2 regions of the Stutzerimonas balearica DSM 6083 genome follow, and region 1 is predicted to be linked to the other one. Evidence: predicted binding sites of a transcription regulator. Region 1 holds the regulator's gene; the other holds the start of a gene.

Region 1 (12,735 bases):
GTTGAAGGTGTTCGGCTTGTGCTCCAGCTTGCCGGCGCGGTACCAGGCCTCGCCCAGATCACCGCCGCCACGCACATGGGCGATGGCGAAGATGAAGCCGCGGTCGAGCAGCGACAGCCGCGCGTGGGAGAACCAGGGGTCGAGACTGTGACCGTAGGCGCCGTAGCCGTAGAGATAGAGCGGTGCGGGCTTGCCGAAGCTGTCGCGGCGGCCGACCAGGCTGATGGGAATCTGCGTGCCGTCCTGGGCGGTGGCCCAGATGCGCCGACTTTCATAGGCGTCCGCATCGAAGGGGCCTTCCACCGGGGTTTCCTTGAGCACCTCCTGCGTGCCGTCGGCCAGGGTCAGCTGGCGGATCTGCGCCGGGCGATTCAGCGCCTCGTAGCGCAGGCGGATCACCGTGCTGGTGAATTCCAGCGAGTTTTGCACGTGCAGGCTGTAGGCCGCATCGGGCAACTGCAGGCGATAGGGCTGGACGCCCTGTGGCCGCACCTCGATCACCGGCAGGCCGCTTTCGCGCAGGGTCAGGGTAATCGCCTCGGCGTTCAGGCTGACGTCCTCGAGCATCACCGCGTCATCATGCGGGACCAGCTCCTGCCAGTGCTCGCGGCCTGGCTCGGCCTCGCTGGCGTGATAAAGGGCGAAGTTGATGCCCGCCTGGTTGCTGCGGATCAGCCAGCGCCACTGGCCCTCGTACAGGCCATGATCGGGGAAGTATTCGTGATCCTCCTGGCGCGCTGCCAGACAGGTCCAGCTGCCCTCCGGCTGGTCCGCCGACAGCACCCAGGCTTCGCTGGTGGTCTTGCTGTGGGAGAGGATGACCAGCTGGCGGTCGGAGCTGGCGCGGTAGCAATGCACGAAGAAGCGCCCGTCCGGGTCATGGAATACCGCGTGGCTGCCGGTTTCGCCCAGGCGATGGCGGTAGATACTGTGTGGTCGGTGGGTCTCGTCCAGCTCGCCATAGAACAGGGTCTGGCTGTCGTTGGCCCAGGTCATGCTGCCGTCGCAGTTGTCGAAGGGCAGCTCGGTGACCGAGCCGCTGGCCAGGTCCTTGACGTACAGCCGGTAGATCTCGTCGCCTTCGCGGTCGAGGCTGTAGGCGAGCTTGCTGTGGTCCTGGCTGACGCTGAAGGCGCCCAGCGAAAGAAAGCCGCCACCGGCCAGCTCGTTGGGGTCGAGCAGCAGCTGTTCGGCGCTTTCATTGACGGTCAGCGAACCATCCAGCGGGCGCGGGCAGCGGTAGTGCCGCGGATACTCGTCGCCCGCGGTGGTGCGCTGGTAGTACAGCCACGGCCCCCAGGGGGAGGGCAGCGATAGATCGGTTTCGCGGATGCGGCTCTTGATCTCCTGAAACAGCGCTTCACGCAGTTCGGCCTGATCGGCGAGCTGCTCTTCGAGGTAGGCGTTCTCCGCCTTGAGATAAGCGAGCACTTCCGGGGCGTCGCGTTTTTCCAGCCAGCGATAGGGATCGGTACCGGCGTCGGCGCGAGCGATGGGGGGACGGGACATGCTGGGCTCCGAGCAAAGAGGGCGGGCGCCAGAGGTCGGCGCATTGTGGCTGCAGTGTACCTGCTGGTCCCCCGATTGACCTGCGCCTGCCGGCTTTGTTTGCGCGCCCCAGGCGCGAATGATCGATGTACTGAATGGTCAGGCATTGTCCCTGGGAGGGCCAGTCGTGCGCCATCGCTGCGCTGGTGCCCAGCGCAGCGAAGAGCGCGTGCGACCGATTGACAAGGCGACGCTTTTCCTCGAAGGTGTGCCGACCCAAATCAAACGGGCGTATGAATCGAGCGTTTGCCAGCGAACCTCGAGTGCCCGATGTATCGTGTCGGTGGGTGTCGTCGCCGCAAGGCGCGGTCGAGGAAGGCCGAAGACGTGCGACGCGTAACGTTCAGCTTCCATTCCTGGAGATCAGTTGATGATTTACGAAGGTAAAGCCATCACGGTTAAGGCTCTTGAGAGCGGCATCGTCGAATTGAATTTCGACCTCAAGGGTGAGTCCGTCAATAAATTCAATCGCCTCACTCTCAACGATCTGCGCCAGGCAGTCGATGCCATCAAGGCCGACGCTTCGGTCAAGGGTGTCGTCGTCACCAGCGGCAAGGATGTGTTCATCGTCGGCGCCGACATCACCGAGTTCGTCGACAACTTCAAGTTGCCCGATGAAGAGCTGGTTGCCGGCAACCTCGAAGCAAACAAGATCTTCAACGATTTCGAAGACCTGGGCGTGCCCACCGTGGTCGCCATCAACGGCATCGCCCTGGGTGGCGGTTTCGAGATGTGCATGGCCGCTGACTATCGCGTCATGTCCACCGCCGCCAAGGTCGGTCTGCCGGAAGTCAAGTTGGGCATCTACCCGGGCTTCGGCGGCACCGTGCGTCTGCCGCGCCTGATCGGTGTGGACAACGCCGTCGAGTGGATCGCCTCCGGCAAGGAGAACCGCGCCGAAGACGCCCTCAAGGTGCACGCGGTCGATGCCGTCGTCGCTCCGGAGAAGCTGCAGGAAGCTGCACTGGATCTGGTCAAGCGCGCCATCTCCGGCGAACTGGACTACAAGGCCAAGCGCCAGCCGAAACTGGACAAGCTCAAGCTCAATGCCATCGAGCAGATGATGGCGTTCGAGACCACCAAGGCGTTCGTCGCAGGCCAGGCCGGCCCGAACTATCCGGCTCCGGTCGAGGCCATCAAGAGCATCCAGAAAGCGGCCAACTTCGGCCGTGACAAAGCGCTGGAAGTCGAAGCTGCCGGCTTCGTCAAGCTGGCCAAGACTTCGGTCGCCGAGAGCCTGATCGGCCTGTTCCTCAATGATCAGGAGCTGAAAAAGAAGGCCAAGGCCTACGACAAGCAGGCGCGCGACGTGAAGCTCGCTGCCGTACTCGGCGCCGGCATCATGGGTGGCGGCATCGCCTACCAGTCGGCTGTCAAGGGTACGCCGATCCTGATGAAGGATATCCGTGAAGAGGGTATCCAGATGGGCCTGGACGAAGCCTCCAAGCTGCTCGGCAAGCGTGTCGAGAAAGGCCGTCTGACGCCGGAGAAGATGGCTCAGGCGCTCAACGCCATCCGTCCGACCATGTCCTATGGCGATTTCGGCAACGTCGACATCGTCGTCGAAGCCGTGGTCGAGAATCCGAAGGTCAAGCACGCCGTGCTGGCCGAGGTGGAAGGCCACGTCCGTGAAGACGCGATCATCGCGTCCAACACGTCCACCATCTCCATCAGCTACCTGGCCCAGGCGCTCAAGCGTCCGGAAAACTTCTGCGGCATGCACTTCTTCAACCCGGTGCACATGATGCCTCTGGTTGAGGTTATCCGCGGCGAGAAGACCAGCGAAACCGCCATTGCCACCACCGTCGCCTACGCCAAGAAGATGGGCAAGAGCCCGGTCGTGGTCAACGATTGCCCGGGGTTCCTGGTCAACCGCGTGCTGTTCCCGTACTTCGGCGGCTTCGCCCGCGCCATCGCTCATGGTGTCGACTTCGTTCGTGCCGACAAGGTGATGGAGAAGTTCGGCTGGCCCATGGGCCCGGCCTACCTGATGGACGTCGTCGGCATGGACACCGGCCACCACGGCCGTGACGTGATGGCCGAAGGCTTCCCGGATCGCATGAAGGATGACAGCAAGACCGCCGTCGATGTCATGTATGAGGCCAATCGCCTCGGCCAGAAGAACGGCAAGGGCTTCTATGCCTACGAGATGGACAAGAAGGGCAAGCCGAAGAAGGTCGTCGATCCTCAGTCTTACGAGCTGCTCAAGCCGATCGTCAGCGAGACCCGCGAGCTGTCCGACGAGGACATCATCAACTACATGATGATCCCGCTGTGCCTGGAAACCGTGCGCTGCCTGGAAGACGGCATCGTCGAGACCGCTGCCGAAGCCGACATGGGCCTGATCTACGGCATTGGCTTCCCACCCTTCCGCGGTGGTGCGCTGCGCTACATCGATTCGATCGGCGTCGCCGAGTTCGTTGCGATGGCCGACAAGTACGCCGACCTGGGCCCGCTGTACCACCCGACCGCGAAGCTGCGTGAGATGGCTGCCAACGGCCAGCGCTTCTACGGTTAATCGAGGGAGAGAGAATTCATGAGCCTGAATCCAAGAGATGCAGTCATCGTCGACTTCGGTCGCACCCCGATGGGGCGCTCCAAGGGCGGCATGCACCGTAACACCCGCGCCGAGACCATGTCCGCACTGCTGATCGACGGCCTGCTGGCGCGCAATCCGAAGATCGACCCGGCCGAGGTCGAGGACGTGATCTGGGGCTGCGTCAACCAGACCCTCGAGCAGGGCTGGAACATCGCCCGTATGGCCTCGCTGCTGACCCGCATTCCGCACACCAGCGCCGGCCAGACCGTGAGCCGTCTGTGCGGTTCGTCCATGAGCGCCCTGCACACTGCCGTGCAGGCCATCCAGACCAACAACGGCGACGTGTTCGTCATTGGTGGCGTGGAGCACATGGGCCACGTCAGCATGATGCACGGTGTCGACCCGAACCCGCAGCTGTCGCTGCATGCGGCCAAGGCCTCGGGCATGATGGGCCTGACCGCCGAGATGCTCGGCAAGATGCACGGCATTACCCGTGAAGCCCAGGATCAGTTCGGCTACCGCTCGCACCAGCTGGCCTGGAAAGCGACTCAGGAAGGCAAGTTCAAGGACGAGATCATCCCGATGGAAGGTCACGACGAGAACGGCTTCCTCAAGGTCTTCGACTACGACGAAACCATCCGCCCGGAAACCACCCTCGAGGGTCTGGCTGAGCTCAAGCCGGCGTTCAACCCGAAGGGCGGCACCGTGACCGCCGGTACGTCTTCGCAGATCACCGACGGTGCGTCTTGCATGATCGTCATGTCGGCCCAGCGCGCCAAGGATCTCGGCATCCAGCCGATGGCCGTGGTTCGCGCCATGGCGCTGGCTGGTGTTGATCCGGCTATCATGGGCTACGGCCCGGTGCCGTCGACCCAGAAGGTGCTCAAGCGCGCCGGTCTGACCATGGACGACATTGACTTCGTCGAGCTCAACGAGGCCTTCGCCGCCCAGGCACTGCCGGTGCTCAAGGACCTCAAGCTGCTCGACAAGATGGAGCAGAAGGTCAACCTGCACGGTGGCGCCATCGCGCTGGGCCATCCGTTCGGCTGCTCCGGTGCGCGTATCTCCGGCACCCTGCTGAATGTGATGAAGCAGAACAACGGTACGCTGGGTATCGCCACCATGTGCATTGGCCTGGGCCAGGGCATCAGTACGGTGTTCGAGCGCGTCTGAAGACGGCATGACTGACAGTGACGGGCGACTGGGCTAGGCTGTGGCCTGTCGTCCGATGCTGCAGATTGGTGTCAATGAAAGCCGGGGCCGCAAGCCCCGGTTTTCCTTTTTGTGGAGGCTCTCATGCAGGTCCAGCCGGGGCGTTATCGCCATTACAAGGGGCCGGAATACCGGGTGTTTGCTGTGGTGCGCCACTCCGAGACGGAGGAGCCACTGGTGTTCTACCAGGCGCTTTACGGCGAGCGAGGGCTGTGGGTGCGCCCGTTGTCGATGTTCGTCGAGTCGGTGGAAGTCGACGGCGAGCGTGTACCGCGCTTCGCACTGGTGGAGGCCGAGCCAAGCCGTTTCTGACGTTGCCCGGTTGGCAGCTCTGTCGACTGCCGGCTTGACCTGTCATCCGTCACCACTATATATAGCGGTGCTTTTCAGGCAGAGCGATCATGCAGCCTCGTCGCGACCCTTTGCCGTGGGCCGCTCGGATCGGTGCCGAGGTCCTGACTCCAGCTCGCCTGGCGTATCCGGCAAGCGCACTTCCGAGCTCCGCAAGCTCTCCTTCGTTCACTTCTCGATTCAGGAAATCTCCACTCCATGGGTAAATCGCTGGTCATCGTGGAATCACCGGCCAAGGCCAAGACCATCAACAAGTACCTGGGTAACCAGTACGTGGTGAAGTCGAGTATCGGCCATATCCGCGACCTTCCTACCAGCGGCTCTGCGAGCAAGGAGCCGGCCAAGCGCGGCAAGGCTGCCGAAGCCTCGTCGCTGTCGCCGAAGGAAAAGGCCAAGCGCCAGCTGTTTGCCCGAATGGGAGTGGACCCTGAGCACGGCTGGAAAGCCAAGTACGAGATCCTGCCGGGCAAGGAGAAGGTGATCGAGGAACTTCGACGCCTGGCCAAGGAAGCCGACACCATCTATCTCGCAACCGACTTGGATAGAGAGGGAGAGGCCATCGCCTGGCACCTGCGCGAATCCATCGGCGGCGACGACGAGCGCTACAAGCGCGTGGTGTTCAACGAGATCACCAAAAAGGCCATTCAGGAAGCCTTCGCCCAGCCCGGCGAGCTGGACATCAACCGGGTAAACGCCCAGCAAGCGCGGCGCTTCCTCGATCGGGTGGTGGGCTACATGGTCTCGCCGCTGCTCTGGCAGAAAATCGCGCGTGGGCTTTCCGCCGGTCGCGTACAGTCGGTGGCGGTCAAGCTGGTGGTCGAGCGCGAGCGCGAGATTCGCGCTTTCGTGCCCGAAGAGTACTGGGAAGTGCACGCCGATCTGGCGACCGCGCAGCAGGCCAAGGTGCGCTTCGAAGTCGCCCGCGAGAAGGGTGAGGCGTTCAAGCCGCTGAACGAGGCGCAGGCCAAGGCCGCGATGGAAAAGCTCAAAAGCGCGACGTACAGCGTCAGCAAGCGCGAGGACAAGCCGACCTCGAGCAAGCCGTCGGCCCCCTTCATTACCTCGACGCTGCAGCAGGCGGCGAGCAATCGCCTGGGCTTCGGCGTAAAGAAGACCATGATGATGGCCCAGCGCCTGTACGAAGCTGGCTACATCACCTACATGCGTACCGACTCGACCAATCTTTCGGCCGATGCGCTGGTCATGGCCCGCGGGTTCATTGAAAGCGAGTTCGGCAGCCAGTACCTGCCGGAGAAGCCCAACTTCTATTCCAGCAAGGAAGGCGCCCAGGAGGCCCACGAGGCGATTCGTCCATCGGACGTCAACCTGCGGCCCAACCAGTTGTCGGGCATGGAGCGCGACGCCGAGCGCCTCTATGAGCTGATCTGGCGCCAGTTCGTCGCCTGCCAGATGCCGCCTGCACAGTACCTGGCGACCAGCGTGACCGTGACGGCCGGTGATTTCGAACTGCGTGCCAAGGGTCGCATCCTCAAGTTTGACGGCTACACCCGCGTGCTGCCGCAGCAGAGCAAGACCGGCGAAGATGACGTCTTGCCGGAAATGAAGCAGGGCGAGGCGATGGATTTGCTCGCGCTCGACCCCAGCCAGCACTTCACCAAGCCGCCGGCGCGTTATTCCGAGGCGAGCCTGGTCAAGGAAATGGAAAAGCGCGGCATCGGCCGGCCGTCCACCTACGCGGCGATCATTTCGACCATTCAGGATCGCGGCTATGTCTCGCTGCATAACCGCCGCTTCTACGCCGAGAAAATGGGCGAGATCGTTACCGAGCGCCTCTCCGAGAGCTTCGAGAACCTGATGGACTACGGGTTCACCGCCGGCATGGAAGAGCATCTGGACGATGTCGCGCAGGGCGAGCGGGAGTGGAAGCACGTGCTTGACGAGTTCTACGGTGACTTCCGCCGCAAGCTCGAGATCGCAGAGTCGCCGGATAGCGGCATGCGTGCCAACCAGCCGACCCTGACCGATATTCCGTGCAAGGTCTGCGGGCGGCCAATGATGATCCGCACCGCCTCGACCGGCGTGTTCCTCGGTTGCTCCGGCTACAGCCTGCCGCCGAAGGAGCGCTGCAAATCGACTATCAATCTGATTCCGGGCGACGAAATCGCAGCCGATGACGAGGGCGAGTCCGAATCCCTGGTGCTCTTGGGCAAGCGCCGCTGCCCCATCTGCAGCAATGCGATGGATGCCTACCTGCTCGACGAAAAGCACAAGCTGCATATTTGCGGTAACAACCCCGACTGCGCGGGCTACGAAGTGGAGGAGGGGCAGTTCCGCATCAAGGGCTACGAGGGCCCTAGTCTGGAGTGCGACAAATGCGGCAGCGAAATGCAGCTCAAGACCGGCCGGTTCGGCAAGTTCTTTGGCTGCACCAATGCGGAATGCAAGAACACCCGCAAGCTGCTGAAGAATGGTGAGCCGGCGCCGCCGAAGATGGATGCGGTGAAGATGCCGGAACTCAAATGCGAAAAGGTCGACGATACCTACGTGCTGCGCGACGGGGCGTCCGGGCTGTTCCTGGCCGCCAGCCAGTTCCCGAAAAACCGCGAAACGCGCGCGCCGTTGGTCAGCGAGCTGATCCCGCACAGGGATGAGATCGATCCCAAGTACCACTTCCTGCTCCAAGCGCCGCAGCAGGATCCCGAAGGACGCCCAGCGGTCATTCGCTTCAGTCGCAAGACCAAGGAGCAGTACGTGCAGTCCGAGGTCAATGGCAAGCCCACCGGCTGGAAGGCGTTCTACGACGGCGGTAAGTGGAAGGTGGAAGACAAGCGCTGATGCGCCGCTGCGACGGCGCCCGGTTCGAATGAGCGGGGCGCCCGTCGGGCATGTGCTGGTTTTGTCGCCGCAGGCGGTCCATTCTTGCGGCAATCCTGCTTTGCGGAGAGCACCATGGCTCACGAACGCTACACCCGTACCAACCAGAAACTGTTCTTTGCCGGCCTTTCGCTGGAAAACTGGCGCAAGGCTGACGCACTCGGCACCCTGAATGCTCAGGGGCAGGTCCAGGCCGAGCGTGAGGCGAGCCTGTTTCACCTATACGGGGCCGTGCTCGGCCTGTGCCATGAAATCGCTGGTTTCTACCGGTCGCCAGGTGCTGATGCGCCTCGCGCCGAGGCGTTTCTGAATCGCCAGGCGCTGGAGCAGGCGCCGAGCCAGGAGCTCGCCGAGCTGGTCGAACTCGCCGAACAGCCGGACACTTGGTTAGCCCGGTTGCTGTCGGCTCATGCCGCGTTGTTCCAGCCGCCTCAGGCGCCAACGAAGGCCAAAGTCGATCCACGGCAGCCGCTGATCGAGGCGGTGACGCTCGAGGAGGACCAGCCAGAAGCCTTGTCGCGAACCGAGCTGGAGCTCTGGCGCACGAACATCAAGGAGCTGGTGCTGCGCTTCCGCGAGACCATGACTGAGTGGTGACGTCCGGCTTGAATTGATTCGCGTCGTTTCCGTCGTGTCGTTCGTGCCTCACGGGTGGCCGGCGGCAAGGCATCAGGCCAGGGCTCGCTATGCCGGCGCGGCAGGTGGCGAGCTGAGATGCCTATGGCCGCGTTCATCGGCCTCATGGCTGAGCGCGGGGTACAAGCCTTTTCTCATGGCACTCCACTGGTACAATGCGCGCCTTTCAACGAGAGCCAACCGAATGCCTACGTCTTTTCTAGAGATTGTCGAGATGCCCGATGGGCGCATCGTGCTCCGCCGCGCCGAAGACGAGGAGGTGCTGGTCACGCTGGATTTCTCCGAGGAGGCCAGGCTGTTCCTGCAGGGACAGCACGTCGAGGTGGCTAAGGCGATGTTCAACGTCGGCGTGCAGATGGCGGGGAAAATGGCCGAAGGCGATTTCGAATACGAGGATGAGTCGCCGCGCGTCTTGCATTGATACGAAGCGGCTTGCCGGCACGATCCCTGTGCCGCCGAGAGGGAAGGGCCTAGCAGCCCAGGCGGATATTCAGCCCTTTGGCCTGGCCCAGGCTGGCCGCCGCACGAAGCTTGTTACGCTCAGCGTTGCTGAGCTTTTCCTGCCAGGTGATCACGGTGTGACTGCAGCCCGAGCCGAGTGCCTTGCAGGCCAGTTCGAGCGCGCTTTGGTCATTACGAGGGTGCAGAACGATCACACGTTGGCGGTTCAGGCCGCTGTCACGCAGCCAGTTGCCGCTCAGTGAGCCGGGGGGCGCAATCAGTGTCAGCCAGCGTTTGTCGTCCGCCTCGCTGAGATCCCTCAGGATAGGCGTCAACAACAGGTGGCAGTGTTCGCTGTTGCCGCTCAGGCTAAGCTCGCTAAGGTACTCGGGGCGAGGCTCGACAGAAGCAGGGGCTGCACAGAATGGCATGGCGCGCTGGGCCATCATGCCTTCGAAAAGTGACAGCTGTGGTCGCATGGTTTCGGAACGGTACTGCATGATCCTTCTCCTGTTTAGCGGCGAATGACACCGACGCTCAACCCTTCGATGACCAGCTCCTGCTCTTCGAGGTCTACCTCGATCGGCGCGAAGTCCTCGTTTTCGGCCAGAAGCCACACCTTGTTGCCCTCACGCTTGAAGCGCTTGACTGTGACTTCATCGCCGACTCGAGCGACTATCACTTGCCCGTTGCGTGCTTCGCGCGTGGTATGGACGGCAAGCAGGTCGCCATCGAAGATGCCGATGTCCTTCATGCTCATGCCGCGCACCCGTAGCAGATAATCGGCTTTCGGATGGAAAAAGGCGGGGTTGATCTGGCAGGATTCCTCGACATGCTGTTGCGCCAGGATGGGCGCACCGGCCGCGACCCGGCCAATGATAGGTAGCCCGCTCTCGTGCGTGGCTGGCTCGAAATCGGGGATGCGGATGCCGCGTGAGGCGCCCGGTGTCATTTCGATGGCGCCTTTGCGCGCCAGGGCCTTGAGATGCTCTTCGGCTGCGTTGGGGGATTTGAAGCCGAGCTCCTGCGCGATCTCCGCTCGCGTTGGCGGGTAACCGTTGTCTTCGAGGCAGCGTTTGATGAAGTCGAGGATCTGAGACTGGCGGGGCGTGAGCTTGATCATGGCGGTCTCTGTTCTTTTATACAGTGCCTGGGATTATATACAGTGCATGCGGGTTGGCAATCGCCTCGCGTCGCGCCTTTTCCTCTTAACAGGCCGGTTGCGACAAAGCGGCACAACCGCCGAAGCGGATGCAGGTTGACTTGGTAGACACTGAAACGTAAGTTTCAAACACTTGTTTGTCTTCTGGAGGGGGCATGGCGCAGTCGGAAACAGTTGAGCGCATTCTCGATGCTGCGGAACAGCTGTTCGCGGAAAAGGGCTTCGCCGAGACTTCGCTTCGTCTGATCACCAGCAAGGCCGGGGTGAACCTGGCGGCGGTGAACTATCACTTTGGCTCGAAGAAGGCGCTGATTCAGGCCGTGTTCTCACGGTTTCTCGGTCCATTCTGCGCGAGCCTCGAACGCGAACTCGACCGCCGAGAGGCGCTTGCCGGCAAGCCGGACACCCTTGAGGAGCTACTCGGTATCCTGGTCGAGCAGGCGCTGGCTGTGAAGCCGCGCAGCGGCGACGACCTGTCCATCTTCATGCGCTTGCTCGGCCTGTCGTTCAGCCAGAGCCAGGGACACCTGCGGCGTTATCTCGAAGACATGTACGGCAAGGTGTTTCGCCGCTACATGCTGCGGGTACACGAGGCGGCTCCGTCGCTGCCGCCGATCGAGCTTTTCTGGCGTGTGCATTTCATGCTGGGTGCAGCAGCCTTCAGCATGTCCGGCATCAAGGCGCTCAGGGCCATCGCCGAGAACGATTTTGGCGCGCGCACATCGATCGAGCAGGTCATGCGGATGATGGTGCCGTTCCTGGCTGCCGGTATGCGCGCCGACAGTGCCATCGCCGATACGCCACTGGCCGAGGCTCAGCCGTTGGCCCGGCGCAATGCGGTGGCGGTTCCTGCCAAGGCTTGAGGTTCAAGCCTGTGGCTGCTTGGGCTAAGCTAGCGGCCCATGGCCGACCTCGATTTGCTCCTCGTTTCCCTCGCTGACCAGTGCCTGTACGGGTTCACCCGCGACAGGCTCTGTTTTCGTGCCTCTGTTTCCACTGCCGTGAACGGGCCGGGCGAACACAATGGTTCGGGCTGTACGCCGCGCGGCTTGCACCAGGTGCGTGCGAAGGTCGGTGCGGGTCTGCCGGCCGGGGCAGTATTGCGCGGCCGACGCTGGACCGGAGAGGTCTGGACGCCGCAGTTGCACGAGCAGTTTCCGGGGCGCGACTGGATCCTCAGTCGGATCCTCTGGCTGAGCGGCTGCGAACAGGGCGTCAACCGCCTCGGAAGCGTCGATACGTTCCGACGCTACATCTATATACACGGCACACCCGACACCGAGCCAATGGGTGTGCCGCTATCCCACGGCTGTGTGCGCATGCGCAACGAAGAGCTGATAGCGCTGTTCGCACGGGTGCCGTTGCACTGCGCCGTTCGCATCGACGAAGCCTCTTATCCTCAGTGGGCTCACGCCAAACTCGATTAAGGATTCTGTGCCTCATGCAAGGTTCATTGATGCTGGATATCGGCGGCACCTGGCTGACTGCCGAGGATCGCCAGTTGCTGCGCCAGCCGCAGGTCGGCGGCTTGATCCTGTTCGCGCGCAACATCGACCATCCTCGCCAGGTGCTGGATCTCTGCCGGGCCGTGCGCGCCGAGCGCCCGGACTTGCTGATTGCCGTCGATCAGGAAGGTGGTCGCGTCCAGCGCTTGCGGCAGGGCTTCGTCAGATTGCCGGCGATGCGCGAGTTCGCCCACCACTCGGATGCCGTCGAGCTTGCCCGGGCCTGCGGCTGGTTGATGGCCACGGAGGTACTCGCGGCCGGCCTCGATTTCAGCTTTGCTCCGGTGCTCGATCTCGATCATCAGCGCAGTGCGGTAATCGGTGCGCGGGCGTTCGAGGCGGCACCCGAGCGTGCGGCCGATCTGGCCGCCGCCTTTATCGGCGGGATGCATGCGGCGGGCATGTCGGCGACCGGAAAGCACTTCCCCGGCCACGGCTGGGCCGAAGCCGATTCGCACGTGGCGATACCGCGTGACGAGCGTAGCCTCGAGGAGATTCGTCAGTGC
Region 2 (5,199 bases), 1.7 Mb from region 1:
TGCTCTACGTACGCAAGAAGGGTTGATCAGCGCGGTCGATACCTGAAACCCCGCCCATAGTGGCGGGGTTTTTCATTTATGGCGGCTGCAACTCCTCTCGCGGCGAAGCGTTATGCCTGCGCGGTGGAGACCATCTGCCGGGCATGGGCCAGCGACTGTTCGGTCAGGTCGACCCCACCGAGCATTCTGGCGATTTCTTCGACCCTGGCGTCGCCATTCAGCTCGGCGACTGCGGTGCGGGTTTCGTCGGCGCCGCGCGCCTTGTGCACGAACAGGTGGTTGTGGCCCTGGGCAGCTACCTGCGGTAGGTGGGTAACGGTGAGTACCTGGCCGCGCTCGCCGAGACGACGCAACAGTTGGCCGACAATCTCGGCCGTAGGGCCGCCGATGCCGACATCGACTTCGTCGAATACCAGCGTCGGCGTGCGCGAGGTCTGTGCGGTGATGACCTGAATCGCCAGGCTGATGCGCGACAGTTCACCACCCGAAGCGACCTTGGCCAGGGCACGCGGCGGCTGACCGGGGTTGGCGCTGACCAGAAACTCCACCAGCTCCAGACCGTGTGGCGGGTTCTCGCCTGGCGCGACCGGCTTGAGCACCACGCTGAAGCGCCCGCCCGGCATTCCCAGGCGCTGGATCTCGTCTTCCACCGCTTCGCCCAGGCAGGTAGCCGCCGCCTGACGAACGCGGCTCAGCTCTTCGGCCTTCTCGAGGTAATGCCGTGCGTAGGCTTCGAGCTCCTCGCCCAGACGTTCGACGGCCTCGTCATCGGCGTTCAGGCTTTCCAGCTCGCTCAGCAGGCGTTGCTGCAGCTCGGGCAGTTCGGCCGGCTGTACACGATGCTTGCGTGCCAGGCTGTAGATGGCATCCAGTCGTTCTTCCAGCGCTTGTTGGCGCTGGGGGTCCGCGTCGAAATGGTCGATGAAACGGTTGAGCTCGCCAACTGCTTCCTCGACCTGGATCTGCGCACTGGCGAGCAGGTTGACGGCTTCGCCCAGCGCGCCGGATTGACCCTGGAAAGCCGTCAGGCGTTGCAGGCTTGACGTGAGCGCCGATAGCACATTCCCGGCATCGTTCTCGCTACAGAGCTCCATGACCTGCTGGCAGGCGCCGAGCAGTTGCCCGGCATTGGCGAGGTTCTTGTGCTCCTGCTCCAGTTGCTCCAATTCATGTTCGCCCAGCGCCAGATTCTCCAGCTCTTCGAGCTGATAGCTGAGCAACTGATGGCGTGCACGTTGCTCGTCGCTCGCGTTGCTCAGGCGGTCGAGCGTCTGGCGTGTTTGCTTCCAGCGCTGCGCAGCGAGATGGACCTGCCGGGCCAGCTCCTGAGCGCCGGCGTACTCGTCCAGCAAGCGGCGATGCGTGTCTGGCTTGAGCAACGATTGATGCTCGTGCTGGCTGTGAATATCGATCAAAAGCTCGCCGAGCGCCTTGAGATCACCTTGCGGGCAGGGCGAGCCGTTGATGTAGCCGCGCGAACGACCTTCGGCCGTAATCACGCGGCGCAGGATGCACGGTCCGTCGTTGTCGAGGTCGCGCGCGGCCAGCCAGGCCTGGGCATCAGGGATATCGGCCAGATCGAAGCTGGCAAGGATATCTGCCTTGTCCGCACCCTGGCGGACCACGCTGCTGTCGGCGCGATCACCAAGTGCGAGGCCCAGCGCATCGAGCATGATCGACTTGCCTGCGCCCGTTTCGCCGCTGATCACCGTCATCCCTCGCTGCAGTTCGAGATCGAGGTGTTCGACGATGGCGTAGTTGTGGACCGACAGATGGACCAGCATGGCGGCGCTCCAATTGATGTGGCTGGCTATTTATACAGTGCTTTTTCGGCGCCCTTCAAGCACCGTCGAGCGCTGCATCGAGTCGGCTACGGCGAATGTGTCGCCTTTTTGCGCATATCTGCTCCCGGTGCCTTGAAGCGCTCTTCGCTGCCCCCATATAGCGGCACATGCGCGGGGGATGCCCCGCATTGAGACAGATATGGAGGAGCGCATGGCCGACGAGCAGAACCTGGATAACCAGCCCCCGGAAAATCCCGAAGCCGAAAACAGCGTGGCCGAGGATCTTGCCGCGCGCGTGCAGTCGCTCGAAGAGCAGCTCGCCGCGGCGCAGGATCAGTCGCTGCGCGTGGCTGCCGAGTTGCAGAACATCCGCCGACGTGCCGAGCAGGACGTGGAAAAGGCGCACAAGTTCGCCCTGGAGAAGTTCGCTGGCGACCTGTTGCCGGTAGCCGACAGCCTGGAGCGTGGCCTGGAGCTGACACGGCCGGACGATGAGACCAGCAAGGCGGTGCGCGAAGGGCTCGAGCTGACCCATAAGCTGCTGCTCGACACGCTCGCACGGCACCAGCTCGTGGCAGTCGACCCGGTGGGTGAACCCTTCAATCCCGAGCACCACCAGGCGATGGCAATGGAGGAGAGCATGCATGCCGAGCCAGGCAGCGTGATCAAGGTGTTCCAGAAGGGCTACCTGCTCAATGGGCGGCTGTTGCGGCCGGCCATGGTTGTTGTCAGCAAGGCTCCGGCAGACGCGCCGCCTTCGATCGACGAGAAGGCTTGAAATAGCGGGCGCAGGCCCCATCTGCTAGGCAAGCGAAATTAAAGCTTTATCCGGCGCCAGGCTGAAGGCGCGGACCAACCAAGATTCGGAGAGAGATATGGGCAAAATCATCGGTATCGACCTGGGGACCACCAACTCCTGCGTCTCCATCATGGAAAACGGCAACGTCAAGGTCATCGAGAACGCCGAGGGCGCGCGCACCACGCCTTCGATCATCGCCTACACCAATGATGGCGAAACCCTGGTCGGCCAGTCGGCCAAGCGCCAGGCGGTGACCAATCCGCAGAATACCCTTTATGCAGTCAAGCGTCTGATCGGTCGTCGCTTCGAAGAGGACGTCGTGCAGAAGGACATCAAGATGGTGCCCTACAGCATCGTCAAGGCCGACAACGGCGATGCCTGGGTGGAGGTGAAGGGCCAGAAGATGGCGCCGCCGCAGATCAGCGCCGAAGTCCTGAAAAAGATGAAGAAGACCGCCGAGGACTATCTGGGTGAAGCCGTGACCGAGGCGGTGATCACCGTGCCGGCCTACTTCAACGACAGCCAGCGCCAGGCCACCAAGGACGCCGGTCGCATCGCCGGCCTGGACGTCAAGCGGATCATCAACGAGCCGACCGCTGCAGCACTGGCCTACGGCATGGACAAGGCCAAGGGCGACCATACCGTGATCGTCTATGACCTGGGCGGCGGTACCTTCGACGTGTCGGTGATCGAGATCGCCGAGGTCGACGGTGAGCATCAGTTCGAGGTGCTGGCCACCAATGGCGATACCTTCCTCGGTGGTGAAGACTTCGACATTCGCCTGATCGACTATCTCGTCGACGAGTTCAAGAAGGAAAGCGGCATCAACCTCAAGGGTGATCCGCTGGCCATGCAGCGCCTGAAGGAAGCGGCCGAGAAGGCCAAGATCGAGCTGTCCTCCAGCCAGCAGACCGACGTCAACCTGCCGTACATCACGGCCGATGCGTCCGGTCCGAAGCACCTGAACGTGAAGATCTCCCGTGCCAAGCTGGAGTCGCTGGTCGAGGATCTGGTCGAGCGGACCATCGAGCCGTGCCGCATCGCACTGAAGGATGCCGGCATCGACGTCTCCAAGATCGACGACGTGATCCTGGTCGGTGGCCAGACCCGCATGCCGCTGGTGCAGAAGCAGGTCGCCGAGTTCTTCGGCAAGGAGCCGCGCAAGGACGTCAACCCGGACGAAGCCGTTGCCATGGGTGCTGCCATTCAGGGCGCGGTGCTGGCTGGCGACGTCAAGGACGTGCTGCTGCTGGACGTGTCGCCGCTGACGCTGGGCATCGAGACCCTCGGCGGTGTGATGACTCCGCTGATCGAGAAGAACACCACCATCCCGACCAAGAAGTCGCAGGTGTTCTCCACCGCCGACGACAACCAGAGTGCCGTGACCATCCACGTGCTGCAGGGTGAGCGCAAGCAGGCGGCGCAGAACAAGTCGCTGGGTCGCTTCGATCTGGCTGACATCCCGCCGGCGCCGCGCGGCATGCCGCAGATCGAGGTCACCTTCGACATCGATGCCAACGGCATTCTGCACGTGTCCGCCAAGGACAAGGCGACCGGCAAGCAACAGTCGATCGTGATCAAGGCCAACTCCGGTCTGTCCGAGGAGGAGATCGAGCAGATGGTGCGCGACGCCGAGGCCAACGCCGAGGAGGATCGCAAGTTCGAGGAGCTGGTGACGGCGCGCAACCAGGGTGATCAGCTGGTGCATGCCACGCGCAAGATGTTGACCGAGGCTGGCGACAAGGCCAGTGCGGATGACAAGGCCAGCATCGAGAAGGCGCTGGGCGAGCTGGAAGCAGCGGTCAAGGGCGATGACAAGGCGGAAATCGAAGCGAAGATCGCGGCCGTGTCCCAGGCGTCCACTCCGCTGGCCCAGAAGATGTATGCCGAGCAGCCGCAGGGCGGCGAGGCGCAGGCCGAGGCAGGCAAGTCGCAGGCGGGCGATGACGTCGTGGATGCCGAGTTCGAAGAGGTCAAGGACAACAAGTAAGCTCCGCTTATGACCCCTGGGGTTTCCAGGGATGCGGCAGCGCCTCGGGCCTGCCGCTTTTCGCTCCAGCTCGACCGGCTGCCTCCGGTCGGGCCGACTGCCACGCGGGAGTTCACTCCCGCGTCGGCGTGTCTGGAGGGCATGAATTGAGGGTTCAGGAAAGTTATGGCCAAACGTGATTATTACGAAGTGCTGGGTGTCGAGCGCGGCGCGAGCGAGGCGGATCTGAAAAAGGCCTACCGCCGCCTCGCCATGAAGCACCACCCGGACCGTAATCCGGGCGACAAAGCGGCTGAAGAGGCGTTCAAGGAGGCCAACGAGGCCTATGAAGTGCTCTCCGATGCCAGCAAGCGGGCAGCCTATGACCAGTATGGTCACGCCGGGGTCGACCCGCAGATGGGTGGGGCTGGCGGTGCAGGTTTTGGTGGTGCCAACTTCTCGGACATCTTCGGTGACGTCTTCAGCGATTTCTTTGGTGGCGCCCGCGGAGCTTCGCGTGGGGGCTCCCAGCGCGGCAGCGATCTGCGCTACACGCTCGAGCTGGATCTCGAGGAGGCTGTGCGCGGCACCACGGTGACCATTCGGGTCCCGACGCTTGCCGAGTGCAAGGTCTGCAACGGCTCTGG

The links. The regulator LexA, encoded in region 1, represses DNA repair genes until DNA is damaged. The targets are predictions, from matches to a motif close to CTGTNTNNNNANACAG.
Region 2: a site for LexA is predicted at 1,807-1,822, ahead of recN (DNA repair protein RecN). Genes of this name have one in related genera too.

The regions. Positions count from the first base shown of each region.
Region 1 covers NZ_CP007511.1:2,612,038-2,624,772, reverse strand. Annotated here, with positions in the region: gene CL52_RS11820 (S9 family peptidase) at 1-1,509, opposite strand, end outside; gene fadB (fatty acid oxidation complex subunit alpha FadB) at 1,919-4,066, shown strand; gene fadA (acetyl-CoA C-acyltransferase FadA) at 4,085-5,260, shown strand; gene CL52_RS11805 (DUF1653 domain-containing protein) at 5,384-5,611, shown strand; gene topA (type I DNA topoisomerase) at 5,849-8,446, shown strand; gene CL52_RS11795 (DUF6586 family protein) at 8,561-9,082, shown strand; gene CL52_RS11790 (hypothetical protein) at 9,306-9,542, shown strand; gene sulA (SOS-induced cell division inhibitor SulA) at 9,592-10,062, opposite strand; gene lexA (transcriptional repressor LexA) at 10,077-10,685, opposite strand; gene CL52_RS11775 (TetR/AcrR family transcriptional regulator) at 10,880-11,587, shown strand; gene CL52_RS11770 (L,D-transpeptidase) at 11,627-12,151, shown strand; gene nagZ (beta-N-acetylhexosaminidase) at 12,166-12,735, shown strand, end outside.
Region 2 covers NZ_CP007511.1:953,767-958,965, forward strand. Annotated here, with positions in the region: gene fur (ferric iron uptake transcriptional regulator) at 1-26, shown strand, start outside; gene recN (DNA repair protein RecN) at 111-1,784, opposite strand; gene grpE (nucleotide exchange factor GrpE) at 1,984-2,562, shown strand; gene dnaK (molecular chaperone DnaK) at 2,660-4,573, shown strand; gene dnaJ (molecular chaperone DnaJ) at 4,739-5,199, shown strand, end outside.